2 regions of the Streptomyces sp. NBC_01384 genome follow, and region 2 is predicted to be linked to the other one. Evidence: riboswitches for the same ligand, from Rfam matches in the RefSeq annotation. Region 2 holds a riboswitch; the other holds the start of a gene.
What was found. A riboswitch is a leader RNA that binds a small molecule or an ion and turns the genes downstream of it on or off. The one in region 2 is predicted to bind ZMP and ZTP.
Positions count from the first base shown of each region.

Region 1: it holds a riboswitch for ZMP and ZTP, as region 2 does, so the genes downstream of both, OG747_RS02565 (tetrahydrofolate dehydrogenase/cyclohydrolase catalytic domain-containing protein) here and OG747_RS17015 (glycine hydroxymethyltransferase) in region 2, are expected to answer to the same signal.

Region 1 is NZ_CP109559.1:614,968-618,359, reverse strand. It holds gene OG747_RS02570 (polyprenyl synthetase family protein) at 1-930, shown strand, start outside; partial or broken gene OG747_RS02565 (tetrahydrofolate dehydrogenase/cyclohydrolase catalytic domain-containing protein) at 1,065-1,439, opposite strand; ZMP/ZTP riboswitch at 1,463-1,549, opposite strand; gene OG747_RS02560 (MarR family winged helix-turn-helix transcriptional regulator) at 1,695-2,261, shown strand; gene OG747_RS02555 (nuclear transport factor 2 family protein) at 2,286-2,651, opposite strand; gene OG747_RS02550 (hypothetical protein) at 2,824-3,120, shown strand; gene OG747_RS02545 (ABC transporter ATP-binding protein) at 3,288-3,392, opposite strand, start outside.
Region 2 is NZ_CP109559.1:3,754,306-3,757,697, forward strand. It holds gene OG747_RS17010 (hypothetical protein) at 1-277, shown strand, start outside; gene OG747_RS17015 (glycine hydroxymethyltransferase) at 310-1,755, opposite strand; ZMP/ZTP riboswitch at 1,789-1,876, opposite strand; gene rocD (ornithine--oxo-acid transaminase) at 2,000-3,217, shown strand; gene OG747_RS17025 (glutathionylspermidine synthase family protein) at 3,214-3,392, opposite strand, start outside.

The sequences.
Region 1 (3,392 bases), 3.1 Mb from region 2:
CTGGACAGGCTCGCGCCGGACGCCGACGCGGTGCGGGCCGCGGTCGCGGAACTCGTACGGAGCAGGGAGTTCAAGTACCCGCTGTCGGTGCTGCCGCTGATCGTGCACGCCATGGAGACGGGTGCGCCCGAACCCGCTGTTCCGCTCGCTGTCGTGCATGAGCTGTGGTGGACCTCGGCGTGCTACCTCGACGACCTGGCCGATGGGCAGTGCGCTTTCATCGCCGGCGGCCTCAGTGAGAGGGAGGCGCTGCTGGCCGCGGTCGTCAGTGGGAGTCCACTGCCTCTTCTCATGGTGCAGTCGGGGGCCGTCCCGGAATCGGTACGCGGCGCCCTGTCGGCCGAGATCGTGAAGTGCTGGATCGTCGCGACCGAAGGCCAGCTGAGCGACCTGCGCGCGGACGTGGGCGCCGCCTCGCGCGACGCGGTGGTCAGGGCCTACCGAGGAAAATCCGGCGCCCCTTTCAGCATGGTCACCGTGATGGCCGCGGAATTGGCGGGTGCCGCGAAGGAGAGAGTGGAGCTCTGGCGCGAGTTCGGGAATGTCTTCGGCATCCTGTGGCAGATGTTCAACGACCAGGAAGACATCCTGTCCGGCCGCAACGAGGACCTCCTGAACGGCACGGTGACGTATCTCCTGGCCTGCGCGCTTGAGGAGTCGGCCGCCCCGTCCAGGGAGCTTCTCCCGGGCCTGCACGCCGCCGCCAGGGATTCTCGTGGCGCCCGGGCGGAACTCGTCGACGTACTTCTCGCGCCCGCCGTTCTTGGCCGGTACGACGACGACATCGACAGGTTCCGTGAGGAGGCCCTCCGTATTCTGGATGAACTGGGCGGCAGTGAACCCTACTTGTCGGTGATGCGGAATCTGGTGGACGAGTCGTCCAGGATGCTCTTGCATGCCGGCCTCGCCCCGAAGGTCAAGGCCGGCTGATCGAAAGGAGCGTCGTCAGGGCGAGAGCGGCATTGAGGAGGAGGAACCCGCCGCCTGAGTTGACGCTCGGCCCCGGTCACCGTCTGCTCCAGCCGGACCGCGATGGTCATCGGGTCGACGCCACCCGGCATCAGCGTCACCCCGTCGACGTCCTTCTGGGGCGCGATGGCCTCGAACGCCGCACGCTCGTCGATGTGCGGCCCGACGGGGTGCTGCAGCAGGATGCCGTGCACGGTCGGGTCGCCCGACAGCGCCTTGAGTGTGTCGACCAGTTCGGCCGTCGTGGTGCCGGCGGGCAGGGCGACGTGCCGCGACTCGATACCGGCCTTGCGGCTGCGGTTCTGCTTCATCCGGACGTACGTGACGGAGGCGGGATCCTCGCCGACCAGTACCGTCGCGAGACACGGCGCCATCCCCGTGCGCGCGGTGAGATCGGCCGCGCGCTTGGCGGTCTCCTCGACGAGGCGGCGCGCGAGACCCGCACCGTCCATGAGCTGGGCCCTGGACATGAGCTACTCCTGGGCGTCGCTGACACAATCGCCCAGGCGCGCGGCAAAGACCCGTTCGTCAGGCCGCTCCCCGGTGGTACTCCACCCCAGCGCCAGTCACGGCCCGCCGACCAGGGTGGCTCCTCAACTCCCTTGACGTGGCGATGAGTTCGTCGAGCGGTACGACCGTACGGAGGGTGCTTGCGATGTTCGTCATGGCAAGGAAAGCAGTAATCGGAAAAACCATCCAAGAGAAAACTATTTCCGGAGGTGTACATGAAGGAGCAGTCGTCGGCAGGGGACTCCGTCGACCGGCACGTCGCGGTCTGGTCGACGGAGCTCGACTGGATGGACCCGGTCAAGGAGGAGATCTTCGTCCGGCTCGCGATCCTGGCCCGGCTCGCGACCCAGGCCCGCCGGGACACCCTCGACTGCGGCGGGCTCCAGCACTGGCAGTTCAAGGTGCTGCTGATGCTGCGCAGACTGGGCCCGCCGTACGCGGCGAGTCCCTCGCAACTCGCCGACATGCTCGGCCTGACCCGCGGCGCCCTGTCGGCACGGCTCGGTCCGCTGGAGGAGGCGGGGCTGATCACCCGTACGCACGACTCGGCCGACCGCCGACGCGTGGAGGTACGGCTCACCGAGGCCGGATATGCCGCCTTCGAACAGCACGCGGTGTCGGAGGACAAGGGTGAGAACGCGCTGCTCGCAGTACTGAGCGCAGCAGAGAAGCGGACGCTCGCAGACCTGCTGCGGAAACTGGTCGTGGCCGCCGAGGCCGGTTCGGGCGCGAGCGCCCCATCCCGGCCTTCGCCGAGAAGGTCCAGGTCAGGCGAGAGGTGATCTGGACCTTCGGCCAGTTCCTTCCTACTCGTCCCATGCCTGCAGCAGCGTGTGCTCGACGATCTTGCCGTCGCGCAGTGAGATCATCGAGCTGGCGAGTACCCGCACGCCGTCCGGGTACTGGCAGGACTCGGTGAACGCGACGTGGTCGCCCTGGACGACGCACTCTTCCAGCTTGTGGGTCATGTCCCGGCTGTAGACGTCGTTGAGCATTTCGGCGATCTCGCGGCGACCGTGTTTGATCATCGGATGACTCGGCTGTGTGTTGCGGTCGACGATGGTCATTTCCGCGTCGTCCGCGTAGAGCGACAGAAGATCCGCCGCATTGTGTCCTTCTATGCCCCGGCGCAGCGCTTCGGTGTCGAAGGCGGGGCCTGCCATGGTGCCCATGTCGACCTCCTCGGAAGGCCGCGGTCCGGTAAGGAGCGGACCGCGAAGGGCTTCCTCTCCGAGACTCCTCCGCAGCACGGCCCACGGCAAGCCCAGCCGGTCCGCTGCGCCTCTCGGGTGAGGAGTGGGGGACGGCCGTGACCGCGCGCGGTCCGGGGCCGTTGCTGAAAGCATGATCTCAACACGACGTATGGTCGCCGCCGTTGGTCTCGCCGTCGGCGTCACGGGCCTCGCCGCGCCGATGGCCTCGGCGGCCGCCGCCGAGGCCCCGGACGCGGGGAAGCTGAACCCGATCAGCCAGCTCGACGCGCTCGCCGTGAGCGACATTCCCGCGGAGCACCAGGCCGACATCCCGCGGATCTCCAGCCAGCTGAGCGGGCTCAACCGCCTCAACGACCTCAACCAGTTGCACCAGGTCACCGACCTGGTCGCCCCCGTCACCGGGCTCCTCCCGGGCCTCCAGGCCTAGCCGACGGCTGGTCCGCCCCGCCCCCCGCCCCCGCTCCTGCCTCCGGCGCCCCGTGCCGGGCGCAGGAGCGTGCCTTTGGGAGTCGGGCACCCCCGGAGGCCGGGTACTCATGGGCGCCGGGGTGCAGGAAACTTCACACGGGGAACGCGTGCGGTGGTGCGGTTTCCTCAGCCCGCCGTCGCGAGGAACTGCGTCGCTGCCAGTTCCGCGTACAGCGGGTCCCCGGCCACCAGTTCCCGGTGGGTGCCCACGGCACGCACCAGGCCCGCGTC
Region 2 (3,392 bases):
CCCTTCGCCCGAGGTGGTGGACGACGACATCCGCTGGCATCGCGCGCCGCGCTCGGTGTTCGAGCAGGTGGTGCGGCAGGGGAGGCTGCTCGCCGGGAGTGCGGCGGCGGCGACCTCGAAACCGGGTCTGGAGGAGCGTGCGAGGTGGGGGCTGCCCGGGCTGGCCGCGGGGCTGGTCCTCGGCGTCGGCGGCACGCTCCTGATGCGCCGCGCGGCGGCCCGGCGTGATGCTGCCGGACCGCCGCGGGAACCACGACAGGAGCTGATCGACCTGTAGGCCGGCCGGCCGACCGGGCCGGCCCGGGGGCGTCAGCCGAGGTCGATCTCCGGGTAGAGCGGGAAGGGCGTCAGCAGGTCGGTGGCGCGGTGGGCGATCTCGTCGGAGATCTTCGGGTCCAGGACGTGCTGGGCCTTGGACGGGGCGCCCTTGGCGGTGGTGCCGGGCTCGGCGGCGGTCAGGACGCGGTCGATCAGACCGGCGATCTCGTCCATCTCGGTCGTACCCAGGCCACGGGTGGTCAGCGCGGGGGTGCCGATGCGGATGCCGGAGGTGTACCAGGCGCCGTTCGGGTCGGCGGGGATGGCGTTGCGGTTGGTGACGATGCCCGAGTCGAGCAGCGCGGACTCGGCCTGGCGGCCGGTGAGGCCGTAGGAGGAGGCGACGTCGATCAGGTTGAGGTGGTTGTCCGTGCCGCCGGTGACCAGGGTGGCGCCGCGGCGCATCAGGCCCTCGGCGAGGGCGCGGGCGTTGTCGACGACGGCCTGGGCGTAGTCGCGGAACTCGGGGCGGCGGGCCTCGGCCAACGCGACGGCCTTGGCGGCCATGACGTGCGGGAGCGGGCCGCCGAGGACCATCGGGCAGCCGCGGTCGACCTGCTCGGCGAGGGTCTCGTCGCACAGGACCATGCCGCCACGCGGGCCGCGCAGCGACTTGTGGGTGGTCGTGGTGACGATCTGGGCGTGCGGGATGGGGTCGAAGTCGCCGGTGAGGACCTTGCCGGCGACCAGCCCGGCGAAGTGCGCCATGTCGACCATGAGCGTCGCGCCGACCTCGTCGGCGATCTCCCGCATGATGCGGAAGTTCACCAGGCGGGGGTAGGCGGAGTAGCCGGCGACGATGATCAGCGGCTTGAAGTCACGGGCCGACGCCCGCAGCGCCTCGTAGTCGATGAGGCCGGTGGCGGGGTCGGTGCCGTAGGAGCGCTGATCGAACATCTTTCCTGAGATGTTCGGGCGGAAGCCGTGGGTGAGGTGGCCGCCGGCGTCCAGGGACATGCCGAGCATGCGCTGGTTGCCGAAGGCCTGGCGCAGCTCGGCCCAGTCGGCCTCGGAGAGGTCGTTGACGTTGCGGACACCGGCCTTCGCGAGGGCCGGGGCCTCGACGCGCTGGGCGAGGACGGCCCAGAAGGCGACCAGGTTGGCGTCGATGCCGGAGTGCGGCTGGGCGTAGGCGTGCTCGGCGCCGAAGAGCTCGCGGGCGTGCTCGGCGGCGAGGGCCTCGACGGTGTCGACGTTGCGGCAGCCGGCGTAGAAGCGGCGGCCGACGGTGCCCTCGGCGTACTTGTCGCTGAACCAGTTGCCCATGGCCAGCAGGGTGGCCGGGGAGGCGTAGTTCTCGGACGCGATCAGCTTGAGCATGTCGCGCTGGTCGGCGAGCTCCTGGCCGATGGCGTCGGCGACGCGGGGCTCCACGGCCCGGATCACGTCGAGGGCGCTGCGGAAGGCGGTGGACTCGGTGGAGAGGGGCTCAGGCATGTGACGGCCTCCGGACGTGGCGTTCAGCGTTCACGGGTCGGCCCAGGCGCACGGCACTCGGTTCACAGGGCCGCTCCCCGATGGTCGGTCCCATCCCAGCGCGCCAGTCACGGCCCCGCCGGTCAGCCTACCGGGCGCGCCGGATCGCGGGGTTCCTCGGTCCACCATGCGAGCGAGACGATAGGAGTGAGGGCTGTGCAGGGAAAGCTGTAGGGACCCCTGTGCCGTAGGAAACGGAGATTCCGTGACCACCACCGAACGGCTGATCGCCTCGGCCGACGCGCACAGCGCGCACAACTACCACCCGCTGCCGGTCGTCGTGGCGACGGCGGACGGGGCCTGGATGACGGATGTCGAGGGCCGCCGCTACCTCGACCTGCTGGCCGGCTACTCGGCGCTGAACTTCGGACACGGCAACAGACGGCTGATCGACGCGGCCAAGGCGCAGCTGGAACGGGTGACGCTGACGTCGCGGGCGTTCCACCACGACCGGTTCGCCGACTTCTGCGCGGAGCTGGCGGAGCTGTGCGGCATGGAGATGGTGCTGCCGATGAACACAGGCGCGGAGGCGGTGGAGACCGCGGTGAAGACGGCCCGGAAGTGGGGGTACCGGGTCAAGGGCGTGCCCGCGGAGATGGCGAAGATTGTGGTCGCGGGCAACAACTTCCACGGCCGTACGACGACGATCATCAGCTTCTCCACGGACCCGGAGGCGCGGGCGGACTTCGGGCCGTACACGCCGGGGTTCGAGATCGTGCCGTACGGGGACCTGACCGCGATGCGGGCGGCGCTCTCCGAGAACACGGTCGCCGTGCTGCTGGAGCCGATTCAGGGCGAGGCGGGGGTACTGGTGCCGCCGCACGGTTACCTCCCCGGGGTGCGGAAGCTGACACGGGAGCGGAACGTCCTGTTCATCGCGGACGAGATCCAGTCCGGGCTGGGGCGCACGGGCCGTACCTTCGCGTGCGAGCACGAGGGCGTGGTGCCGGACATGTACGTGCTGGGCAAGGCGCTCGGGGGCGGGGTCGTGCCGGTGTCGGCGGTGGTGTCGAGCGGGGAGGTGCTCGGGGTGTTCCGGCCCGGGGAGCACGGGTCGACGTTCGGCGGGAATCCGCTGGCCTGTGCGGTGGCGCTTGAGGTGATCGCGATGCTGCGGTCGGGCGAGTACCAGGGGCGCGCGGCGGAACTGGGTGAGCATCTGCACCAGGAGCTGGGGCTGCTGGCGGGCACCGGGCATGTCACGGCGGTGCGCGGGCGGGGGCTGTGGGCGGGCGTCGACATCGCGCCGGAGTACGGCACGGGACGCGAGATCTCCGAGCAGCTGATGGACCGGGGCGTCCTGGTCAAGGACACCCACGGGGTGACGGTCCGGATCGCCCCGCCCCTGGTCATCAGCAAGGAGGACTTGGACTGGGGGCTGGCTCAGCTGCGCGCCGTGCTGGGCGCCGTAGGGGGCGGCTAGAGGATCACGTGGGGCAGGAAGCGGGCGTACTCGTCGGTGATCAGACCGGAGGACTCGCGGATGCCGAGGCCCGCCGACTCGCCGTCCACGACCCAGGCGCCGAGGACGACGTGGTTGCCGTCGAAGGCGGGCAGCGGGGCCAGCTCCTGGTAGCAGCAGGGTTCGTCGTCGCGTA